2 regions of the Streptomyces sp. NPDC051561 genome follow, and region 1 is predicted to be linked to the other one. Evidence: riboswitches for the same ligand, from Rfam matches in the RefSeq annotation. Region 1 holds a riboswitch; the other holds the start of a gene.
The links. A riboswitch is a leader RNA that binds a small molecule or an ion and turns the genes downstream of it on or off. The one in region 1 is predicted to bind cobalamin.

Region 1 (5,699 bases):
GAGGAGGTAGCCGTCGAGGGGCGTCTCGGGGGAGGTCTTCAGGACCGCGGTGCAGCCGCTGAGGAGGGCGGGGGCCAGCTTGGCCGCGGCCGTGAACTGGGGGACGTTCCAGGGGACGATCGCCGCGACGACGCCGACCGGTTCGCGGCGCACCAGCAGATTCCCGAGTACCCCGGTGCGGTGCGACTCCACCGGGAACTCCTGCGCCACCTTGATCGTCGCGTCCCAGACCATCATCGCGGCCAGCGCCTGCATCATCACGCCGGCGGTGTACGGGGTGCCGTTCTGCAGGGTGATGACGCGGGCGATCTCCTCGTGGCGTACCGCGATCGCGTCCTTGATACGGGTGACCACCGCGATCCGCTCGTCCAGCGACATCCGGGGCCACGGGCCCTCGTCGAAGGCGCGCCGGGCGGCCGCCACCGCCCGGTCCACATCGGCCTCGCTGGCGTGCGGGACCCGGCCGATGACCTGTTCGGTGTGCGGGGAGACCACCTCGATGACCTCGGACCCGAGAGGGTCCACCAACTTGCCCGCTATGAAGAGCTGTTGGTGTTCGACGAGTTCGGTCATGGCTGCTGCCTCCCACAAGTCGGGCCCGGTGCAGATCTGCTGACGCTCTATCAGCTATCGCCTTCCACGAACTGATACCAGTTCTAGTTCGTACGGGGAAGGGGCGTGACGCGGCCGGCCATGAGCAGCGGGGCGAAGGCGATCAGGAAGCAGAGGCCGCCCAGCGAGAGGAAGTCCAGGCTGAGTGCCATCAGGACGGTGCCGAGGAGGAGGGCGAGCCCGATGAAGAGACGGGTGCGGACGGGGGCGGCGAGGAAGGGGACCAGGGCGAGCTGGCCGACGAAGAAGAGCACCGGGACGACGCCGTAGACGACGGGTTCGACCCCCGGAACGTCCTTGACCTGCTGGAAGATCTCGACCATCTCGGGCCGGTCGGCGGACATCAGCCCCGCGATCAGGTCGATCGCGGCCTGGACGGCGGTGGCGGCGAGCCCGGCACCGGCCGCCACCAGGGGGATCAGGGCCGCGCGGCGTCTGGATTCGGGGACCGCGCGGTGGAGGTGGCCGAGCACCGGGATGTAGAGGAGCACTCCGGCCAGCATGGCGAGGTGGCCGAGCGTCCAGCCGATGCCGGGAGTGCCGCGTTCGCTGAGGAGGCGGATGCCGCCGTAGGCGATCAGGGCGACGGGGCCGGCCACGAGGGCGAAGCGGCTGAGGCCTGCGGGGCGGGGGAGGCGGTGGGTGGCGACTGCGATGCGCGTGGTGTGCGTGGTGTGGGTCATGAAAGGAATCCTGTCCGTGTACGGACAGCGAGCCATCCGGGACAACCAGGGGGCGACCCTGACAACTCCCCCGAGAGGCATGGGGGTTGAGACCCTGACCGCCTCCCGCCATGTGCTGGAACTCGTTCTAGTTATAGTGACGGCAAGGCAAGTCCCGTACCACTTTCGACAGTTGGGGGACCCATGGGGGCCACAGAGGCCACGACACAGGTGACCGAGCACGGCGGCGGTGTCTGGAGCATCAAGGTGCCGATCCCGGACAACCCCCTCGGCCACACCCTGGTGCACCTCCTGGACACCGACCGGGGCCCGGTGCTGATCGACACCGGCTGGGACGACCCCACCTCCTGGGACACCCTGGTCGCGGGCCTCGCCGCGCTGGACGTACGCGTCGAGGACATCCACGGCGTGCTGATCACCCACCACCACCCCGACCACCACGGTCTGTCCGGACAGGTGCGGGACGCCTCCGGCGCGTGGATCGCGATGCACGCCGCCGACACCGAGGTGGTGCGCCGCACCCGCAGTGCCGAACCGGGCACCTGGCTCGACTACCTGACCGCCAAGCTGGCCCACGCGGGAGCCCCCGAGGACCACCTCGGTCCGCTGCGGGCGGCCCGCGCGTCGGGACGGATGCGGACGCTGCCGGGGCTGAGTGCGGCGCTCCCGGACCGGGAGATCGCGCCCGGCGACCTGCTGCCGCTGGCGGGTCGGCGGCTGCGCGCCGTGTGGACGCCGGGGCACACGCCAGGCCATGTGTGCCTGCACCTGGAGGAGGACCACCCGGCGAACCTCCCCGGCCACGGCCGCCTCTTCTCCGGCGACCACCTCCTGCCCGGCATCACCCCGCACATCGGCCTCTACGAGGATCCGGACGACGCCACCGCCACCGGCCCTCAACTCCGTCCGAGCGGCGAAGGCCCTCCCCCGAGCTCCCCGCTCCGTTCGAGCGGGGGAGACCCCCTCGGCGACTACCTGGCCTCCCTCGAACGGATTGCCGCCCTCGGCGTCGCCGAGGTGCTCCCCGCGCACCAGCACGCCTTCACCACCCCGCGCGAGCGCGTCGAGGAACTCCTCGCCCACCACGAGGAACGGCTCGCCGGGCTGCGCGCCCTGCTCACCACTCCCCTGACCCCCTGGCAGATCGCGGAGCGGATGGAGTGGAACCGCCCGTGGGACCAGATCCCGTACGGCTCGCGGAACATCGCGGTCTCGGAAGCCGAGGCCCATCTGCGGCGGCTGGTGAAACTGGGACACGCGGAGGCGGTCCCGGGGAGCGATCCGGTGGTGTACGTCGCGATGTGAGGCGGAACACGTGGTTCCGCAACTGCCCCGCGAACCGGGGCCGTTGCGGGCGCCACGCCACCAAGTGAGACGCCGATTGCGGCTTTTGCTGCGAATGGGGACCTTCGGCTCGCGCCGCGGGGACACCCGTTGGTCAAGGCCACGACCGATATGAACGACCATGGGTGGTTGATCCTTTCGTACTGCAGAGAGCGACCCCCCATGGCCTACGGCTCCCCGTTCCCGCCCGGCTCCCCGTACCCGCCCTCCCCCGAGGCCCCCTACGGCTACGACCCGTACGGCCGCCCGTACTCGGACAAGTCGAAGATCGTGGCCGGGGTGCTCCAGTTCTTCCTGGGTGCCTTCGGTATCGGCCGCTTCTACACCGGGCACATCGGCATGGCCATCGCCCAGCTGGTGACCTGCGGCGGCCTGGGCGTCTGGGCACTGATCGACGCCATCCTCCTGCTGGTCAGCGACGGCAAGACCGACGCCCAGGGTCGCGTCCTGCGCGGCTGACCCATGACCGGCGCCCCCTTGCGCAGCCCCGCGCGCCTGCTGCCCGTGCTCGTGACGGCGGCCGGGCTCGCGGGGCTCGTCTACGTCTTTGTGCACAGCCCCTACGACCCGGGTCAGCTGTTCCTGCGCTGCCCGTGGAAGCTGGTGACCGGGCTCGACTGCCCGGCGTGCGGCGGCACCCGGATGACGTACAGCCTGCTGCACGGCGATCTGCCCGGCGCGTGGCGCGCCAATCCGGTACTGCTGCTCGCCGCGCCCTGGGTGCTGTGGCTGTACGGGAGGTGGAGCGCGGCCACCGTGCGCGGCAGGCGCTACCGGGTCGCGCTCGGTACCAAAGGTGTGACCGCCCTGGTCTCGGTGGCGGCGCTCTGGACTCTCGTACGGAATCTGTAGGCCCCGCCGCCCGGGGCCCAGCGGCAGGCCCCGGCCCCTACGGGTCGGTAGAGTGTGCGAGTCGTCATCATGCCCGTACGGGAGAAGCCGGTGCGAATCCGGCACTGACCCGCAACCGTGATTCCCCCCGCGCGCGAACCCCGCCGCAGGGTGAAGAGTCGGAACGCCCGGCCCGCATGACTGGCTCGGCACCGTCGAGGTAGAGGTATACGGAGCCGGCGCCGCGGGGCCCGGAGAAGGGGTCCGTGCCCGGCCTCCCTTCAGGAGAGGCACCACCGCATCATGACCCTTCGCCGCAGCGCCGCAGCGCTCGCCGCCACCGCAGTTCTCGGCGCGGTGGCCGCCCCGGCCGCCGTCGCAGCGCCGACGCCGTCGCCGGTGGCGCTCCCCTCCGGTCTGTACGGCAAGGGCGACCCGACGTACGACGGTGTCTTCCGGCAGTCCCTGGCACTGCTCGCGCAGGACACCGTCGGGGTGAAGCCTGCCGCGAAGGCGGTGGACTGGCTGGTGGGCCAGCAGTGCGACAACGGCGGCTTCGCCGCCTACCGCGCGGACGCGGGCAAGGCCTGCGACCCCAAGGACCCGAAAGTCATGCTCGACAGCAACGCGACGGCCTCCGCGGTGCAGGCACTGAGCGCGCTCGGCGGGCAGGACGCCGCCGCGCAGAAGGCCGTGGGCTGGCTGAGGTCCGTGCAGAACGCCGACGGCGGCTGGCCCTATGTGCCGGGCACGCCGAGCGACGCCAACTCCACCTCGCTGGTGATCGGTGCGCTGGTCGCGGCCGGGGAGAAGCCCAAGGACATCAAGGGCAAGGACTGGAAGTCGCCGCTGGAGGCACTGCTGGACTTCCAGGTGAAGTGCGACGGCGACGCCTCCCACCAGGGCGCCTTCGCCTTCCAGCCGGACAAGGCCAAGAAGCTCTTCCCGAACGCCGACGCGACCGCCTCCGTGGTCACCGCGTCCGCGCTCAAGGGTCTGGTCGTGCAGGCGCCCAAGGCCGCCAAGGAACTCACCGTCGCGCCCGCCTGCAAGGACGGCATGACCACCCCCGAGGCCGCGGTGGCGGGCGGCGCCGACTACCTCTCCCGGACGCTGGAGAAGAACGGCTCGCACCTGAAGTCGGCGATGCCCGGCGCAGAGGACAAGCCGGACTTCGGCAACACCGCGGACGCCGTGGTGGCCCTGGCCGCCGGTGACTACAAGGCCGCCGCCGCCAAACCCGCCGAGTGGCTGGCCAAGAACTCCGCCGCCTGGGCGAAGGGGGCCGGTCCCGCGGCGTACGCGCAGCTGATCTTCGCCGCGCACGCCACCGGCATGGACCCGCGCTCCTTCGGCGGCGCCGACCTCGTCGCCCAGCTGAACGCGACCGGCCCCGCTCCCGAGTCCCAGCCGGGGGCCGGGAAGGACGGCACGAAGGACTCCGCCGAGGAGAAGAAGTCCGACGACGGTGGTTCGACCGCGACCTGGTGGATCGTGGGCATCGCCTTCGTGGCGAGCATGGGCGCGGGCTTCCTGATCAGCGGCCGCAACAAGAAGAACCAGCAGCTGTGAGCCGGGCTCGGCCGGGACGGACCACGAAGGCCCGGGGCACGAAGGCCCTGACCACAGGGGGGCACGCTTTCCGGAGACCGTGCGCCGCGGTGCTGCTCGTGGTGGGGGCGGTGCTGTTCGCGCTGCTGCCCGCGGCGTCGGCAGTGGCCGCGGATGCCGGTTCCGGTTACCGTTACTGGTCGTTCTGGGAGCGCGACGGCGCGAAGTGGGCGTACGCGACCCAGGGGGCGGCCACCACCCATCCGGCCGACGGCTCGGTGCAGGGATTCCGGTTCTCAGTGAGCCGGGACTCGCAGGACGCCGCCAAGCCGCGCGGTGAGGCCGGTTTCGAAGCCGTCTGCGGGAAGACCCCGGCCAAGGACGGCAGCAAGCGCGTCGCCCTGGTCCTCGACTTCGGCACCCCCCAGGACGCGCCGGACGGGGAGAGCCCGCCTGCGCCCCGCAGCGTGTGCGCGCAGGTGGGCGAGGACTCGACGACCGCCGAAGCACTCGCGGTGGTGGCCAAGCCGCTGCGCTACAACAACGCGGCGCTGCTGTGCGCCATCTCCGGCTACCCGAAGTCGGGCTGCGCGGACCAGGTGGCGGAAGGCTCCGCCCCGTCGGCGGACCCGGCCGCACCCTCTCCCACCACCTCGCATTCCGTTTCCGCCACGGACG
Region 2 (5,699 bases), on a different contig from region 1:
TCTCTTCAACGGGTCCCGCTCGCGGCTGAACGCCTTCGCGCGCCGTTGACGCCCCGGCAATAGCAACGCATCGCCGCCGTTCCGGTGAAACCGGAACGGCGGTACGGCGTTTCGGGTCACCAGGACGCCCTGCCCAGTTCATCTTCCGTTCACTCGGGTTGCCTACGTTCCTACAGCCACTGACCTCAAACGATTGCCTGGGTAAATGGAGAACATCACGCTGCTCCTCGGAGTCGTGATCGTCACCGCTCTCGTGTTCGACTTCACGAACGGTTTCCACGACACCGCCAACGCGATGGCCACCACCATCTCGACCGGCGCACTCAAGCCCAAGACGGCGGTGGCCATGTCCGCCGTGCTCAACCTCATTGGTGCTTTTCTCTCCGTCGAGGTCGCCAAGACGATCTCCGGTGGGCTCATCAACGAGAGCGGCATCACCACGGAAGTGATCTTCGCGGCGCTGGTCGGCGCGATCCTCTGGAACCTGTTGACCTGGCTGATCGGCCTGCCGTCCAGTTCCTCCCACGCACTCTTCGGCGGCCTCATCGGCGCCACCCTGATGTCGGCCGGCGCCTCCGGCGTGAACGGCAGCGTCGTCATCACCAAGGTCCTGCTGCCCGCCATCGCCGCCCCGATCGTGGCCGGCATCGCGGCGTACTTCGCCACCAGGCTCACCTTCAAGCTGGCGGGCCGGACCAGCGAGAAGTCCACCGCCAAGGGCTACCGGGCCGGTCAGATCGCCTCCGCCGGTCTGGTCTCGCTCGCCCACGGCACCAACGACGCACAGAAGACCATGGGTGTCATCACCCTGGCCCTGGTCACCGGCAATGTGCTCGCCCCGGGTGCCAACCCCCCGATGTGGGTCATCGTCTCGGCCGGTGTGGCCATCGCGCTCGGCACCTACCTCGGCGGCTGGCGCATCATCCGCACCATGGGCACCGGCCTCACCGACCTCAAGCCGCCGCAGGGCTTCGCCGCCCAGACCAGCGCCGCGACCGTCATCCTGGCCTCCTCGCACCTCGGCTTCTCGCTCTCCACCACCCAGGTCTGCTCCGGCTCCGTGATGGGCGCGGGCCTCGGCCGCAAGGGCGGCGTGGTCCGCTGGTCGACCGCGACCCGGATGTTCGTCGCCTGGGGTCTGACGCTGCCGGCCGCCGGTCTGGTGGCCGCCGCCGCCGAGTTCCTCACCGGGCAGGGCGCGTGGGGCGTCACCGCCACCGCGATCCTGCTGGTCGCGGGCTCCGCCGTGATCTGGACGCTGTCCCGCCGCAAGCCGGTCACCGCCGACGACCTCGACTCGACGCGGAGCGCCGGCACGCCCGACGAGCCCGCCGGCGTCGTCACCACCGCCATCGCGGCCGTTGCCGTGCCCCCGGCCGGTGTCCTGACCACCGACGACATAAAGGCCACCCTCCACTCCCCCACCGGGACCTCCGCCGAACCGGCCCGCCCGGCCGCCTCGGTCTGAGCAGCCAGGACTAGGAAGACGACGACATGAACATCGACTGGGCAGCTCTCGGCACCGTCTTCGGTGTCAGCCTCGTGGCCACCGTCGCCCTGGTGGGCCTGTTCACCCTCGGCATCGTGGGCCTCTCCAAGCAGGAGACGGCCGCCGCTTCCGGCGGCTCCGCGACCATGGCGCGCACCGGCGCGTACGCCTGCTTCGCACTGTGCGCGGCGGCGGTGACGTACGGGATCTACCTGATCGTCGCCTGACCCCGCACGTCCCGGCGGCCTCACAGAGCCCCGGGGTGCAACGGCTCCTCCGCCGTTGCACCCCGGGGCTCTCATCTTTGCGAGGTCTACGCCTAAGAGCGACACTCGGCCCACACCAGCAGGCGCGGTCCGGCCTCGTCGACGAGCAACGAGGTCACGCCGCCCACCAGCGTCACCAGCGCACCGCTGACGGCGCAGTACGTCACCCGGACCAGTACTCCGGGAAGCGGCTGCCGGCCCTCGCCCGCCACTCGTCCTTGCGCCCGGTCCCCCATCAGCCCCGCCTCCCGGCCTTCCGCGTCATTGCGGAAGGCATCGTTCCCCTCCTATGTCCCCTGACACGACCGCTGCGAGAAATCCGCACCAGGGTTGTCGTGACACAAGGAAGTCCCCCTCCTCCAGCCGCTGGGAGTCGCGCACTCTCACCCCCTCGGGGCGATAGGCCACTTCCACGCATTCACCGCCGTTGGAGGTGTAACTGCTCTTGAACCAGCGCCACTCGGGCAGGTCCCCATGGGCCACTCCGACCTCCTCCTGCACGAGAGCCGACTCACCGAGGCACCGACTGCCCACCTTTGCACCGTAGCGCCGCGCCGCACACGGGCGCAGGGTGCCGACGAGACCGGCCGCACCGGGTCGAATCCCGGTGGCAATCGCCCATCGCCGTTCCGTGCCGCTCTCCGGTTGTCGTGTTCCAGTCCAGAGAGGCCGAATAGTGACGCCTAGGCCTCTTCCGGCCCGTATCGGCCGGTCGGAGCGTCGATTCGGAGCAGACGTCGCCGCACCTCCCCGCGCCCCGGGCCGCGGAGCACTCCCGCAGGTCAACCCCAGGTTGACTGGTGTTCGCGGGGCGTGGTGGACTGCCCGAGCCAATACGGCGGCATGGAGAGGAAGCCGGTGCGAATCCGGCGCGGTCCCGCCACTGTCACGTGCGATGTTTCCCGTCGTCACGAAGCCAGGAACTCACCTCCGCTCGTCACGTCGAACCAGGGCGCGGACCCTGAGTTAAGGACACTTCGCCATGCCCGGCTGCGGTCCACGCGGTTCAGCTGTTCTGCCTGCCCAGGTCTTCGCGTACGGCGCGACCGCCGGACTCCTCGGCGACCTGTTGCTCGGCGACCCCCGACACGGCCACCCCGTCGCCGCTTTCGGACGGACCGCCGGTGCCGTCGAGCGGGTCCTGTGGCGCGACCACCGTGGGTGGGGCGCACTGCACACCCTCGTCTGTGCCGGTGGCGCCGCCGGTGCCGCCGCCCTGGCCGCGCGCGCCGTACGCCGTTCACCCGTCGCCTCCGTCGCGCTGACCGCCGCCGTCACCTGGTCGGTCGTCGGGGGTACGTCGCTGGGGCGCGAGGCCCACGCGCTCGGCGGGGCGCTCGCCGCCGGTGACCTGGAGGTGGCCCGGGAGCGGCTGCCGCATCTGTGCGGGCGGGACCCGCAGTCGCTGGACGGGCAGCAGATGGCGCGTGCGGTGGTGGAGTCGGTCGCCGAGAACACCTCGGACGCGGTGGTGGGCGCGCTGGTGTGGGGGGCGATCGGGGGTGTGCCGGGGCTGGTGGCGTTCCGGGCGGTGAACACACTGGACGCGATGGTCGGGCACAGGTCGGCGCGGTACCGGCGCTACGGGTGGGCCTCGGCCCGGCTGGACGATGTGGCGGGGTGGCCGGGGGCCCGGCTGACGGCGGCGCTCGCGGTGCTGGCCGGGGACGACACGCGGGGTGCGGTGCGGGCGTGGCGGGCGGACGCCGCCGCGCATCCGAGCCCCAACGCGGGTCCGGTCGAGGCGTCGTTCGCGGGGGCGCTCGGGGTGCGGCTGGGCGGAACGCTGTCGTACGCCGGGCGGGTGGAGCACCGGGCGGTGCTCAACGGTGAGTCGGGCCGCCCGGTCGAGGTGGCGGACATCGAGCGTGCGGTGCGGTTGTCGCGCCGGGTGAATCTGCTGGCGCTGGCCGTGTGTGCGGCCGGACGTCTGGCCGTCGGGCGGGCAGCCCGTGGCCGTACGAAGGGAACGAAGTCATGAGCGGTGGCGGGCTGTTGGTCGCGGGGACCACCTCGGACGCGGGCAAGAGCGTCGTCACGGCGGGGATCTGCCGGTGGCTGGTGCGCCAGGGGGTGAAGGTCGCCCCGTTCAAGGCGCAGAACATGTCGCTGAACTCGTTCGTGACGAGGGAGGGGGCGGAGATCGGGCGGGCCCAGGCGATGCAGGCGCAGGCGGCCCGGGTGGAGCCGACGGCGCTGATGAACCCGGTGCTGCTCAAGCCGGGCAGCGACAGATCCAGCCAGGTGGTGCTGCTGGGCAGGCCGGTGGGCGAGATGAGCGCGCGGGGCTTCTTCGGGACGGCGGGCAGTCCCGGGAGCGTGCGGGAGTTCGCCGGAGGGCATCGCGAGGCGCTGCTCGGCACGGTCACCGAGTGCCTGGCGGAGTTGCGCGGCCAGTACGACGCGGTGATCTGCGAGGGGGCCGGGAGCCCGGCGGAGATCAATCTGCGGCGCACCGACATCGTGAACATGGGGATCGCGCGGGCCGCCGACTTCCCGGTGGTGGTGGTCGGGGACATCGACCGGGGCGGGGTCTTCGCGTCGTTCTTCGGTACGACGGCACTGCTCGCCCGGGAGGACCAGCGGCTGGTCGCCGGGTACCTGGTGAACAAGTTCCGGGGTGATGTGTCGCTGCTGGAGCCCGGGCTGGACATGCTGGAGGGCCTCACCGGGCGGCGGACCTACGGGGTGCTGCCCTTCGCGCACGGGCTCGGCATCGACGAGGAGGACGGGCTGCGGGTCTCGTTGCGGGGCGCGGTCCGGGAGTCGGTGGTGGCGCCGCCGGTCGGCGAGGACGTGCTGCGGGTGGCGGTGTGCGCGGTGCCGCTGATGTCGAACTTCACCGATGTGGACGCGCTGGCCGCCGAGCCCGGGGTGGTGGTGCGGTTCGTGGACCGTGCCGAGGAGTTGGCGGACGCGGACCTGGTGGTGGTGCCGGGAACCCGGGGCACGGTGCGGGCGTTGGAATGGCTGAGGGAACGGGGGCTCGCCGAGGCGCTGACGCGGCGGGCCGCCGAGGGGCTGCCGGTGCTGGGGATCTGTGGTGGGTTCCAGCTGCTGGGCGAGCGGATCGAGGACGAGGTCGAGTCGCGGGCCGGGACGGTGGACGGTCTCGGTCTGCTGCCGGTGCGGGTGCGGTTCGCGCGCGAGAAGACCTTGGCGCGCCCCGTGGGTGAGGCGCTGGGCGAGGCCGTGGCGGGATACGAGATCCATCACGGTGTCGCGGAAGTGCTCGGCGGGGATCAGTTCATCTCTGACGGCAAGGGATACAGCCTGGACGGCTGCCGGGTGGGGTCGGTGTGGGGGACGCACTGGCACGGGTCGCTGGAGAGCGACGCGTTCCGGCGGGCGTTCCTGCGGGAGGTCGCGGCGGCTGCCGGCCGTCGCTTCGTACCCGCGCCCGACACCAGCTTCGAGACGTTGCGCGAGGAGCAGTTGGACAAGCTGGGCGACCTGATCGAGCAGCACGCCGACACCGACGCGCTCTGGCGGCTGATCGAGTCCGGCGTGCCGGCCGGGCTGCCGTTCGTACCGCCCGGGGCTCCGCAGTCATGAGCCACCCCACCCCCACCACCCGACGTCACTCCGCCCTCGCCATGGAGGTTTCATGAGTACGCCCTTCCCCTTTACCGCGATCGTCGGGCAGGACGACCTGCGGCTCGCGCTGCTGCTGAACGCCGTGTCGCCCGCCGTGGGCGGTGTGCTCGTCCGGGGTGAGAAGGGAACCGCGAAGTCCACCGCCGTGCGGGCACTCGCCGCGCTGATGCCAGAGGTGCCGGTGGTGCGGGAGTGCCGGTTCTCCTGTGATCCCGCGGCGCCCGACCCGGCGTGTCCCGACGGTCCGCACACCGCGGTGGCGGGCGTGTCGCGCGAGGCGCGGATGGTGGAGCTGCCGGTCGGCGCCTCCGAGGACCGCCTCGTCGGGGCGCTCGACATCGAGCGGG

Region 2: linked by a shared signal. The riboswitch ahead of ACIA73_RS31665 (cobalamin biosynthesis protein) and the one ahead of ACIA73_RS10045 (prenyltransferase/squalene oxidase repeat-containing protein) in region 1 are both predicted to bind cobalamin.

Annotation. Positions count from the first base shown of each region.
Region 1 is NZ_JBITDM010000003.1:417,096-422,794, forward strand. It holds gene ACIA73_RS10020 (aldehyde dehydrogenase) at 1-573, opposite strand, end outside; gene ACIA73_RS10025 (hypothetical protein) at 657-1,295, opposite strand; gene ACIA73_RS10030 (MBL fold metallo-hydrolase) at 1,479-2,600, shown strand; partial or broken gene ACIA73_RS10035 (TM2 domain-containing protein) at 2,808-3,098, shown strand; gene ACIA73_RS10040 (DUF2752 domain-containing protein) at 3,102-3,491, shown strand; cobalamin riboswitch at 3,533-3,682, shown strand; gene ACIA73_RS10045 (prenyltransferase/squalene oxidase repeat-containing protein) at 3,774-5,042, shown strand; gene ACIA73_RS10050 (SCO2322 family protein) at 5,132-5,699, shown strand, end outside.
Region 2 is NZ_JBITDM010000019.1:81,447-87,145, forward strand. It holds gene ACIA73_RS31640 (lysozyme) at 1-49, shown strand, start outside; gene ACIA73_RS31645 (anion permease) at 206-1,468, shown strand; gene ACIA73_RS31650 (hypothetical protein) at 1,495-1,716, shown strand; gene ACIA73_RS31655 (hypothetical protein) at 1,809-1,991, opposite strand; gene ACIA73_RS31660 (DUF397 domain-containing protein) at 2,017-2,289, opposite strand; cobalamin riboswitch at 2,556-2,702, shown strand; gene ACIA73_RS31665 (cobalamin biosynthesis protein) at 2,738-3,736, shown strand; gene ACIA73_RS31670 (cobyric acid synthase) at 3,733-5,310, shown strand; gene ACIA73_RS31675 (putative cobaltochelatase) at 5,363-5,699, shown strand, end outside.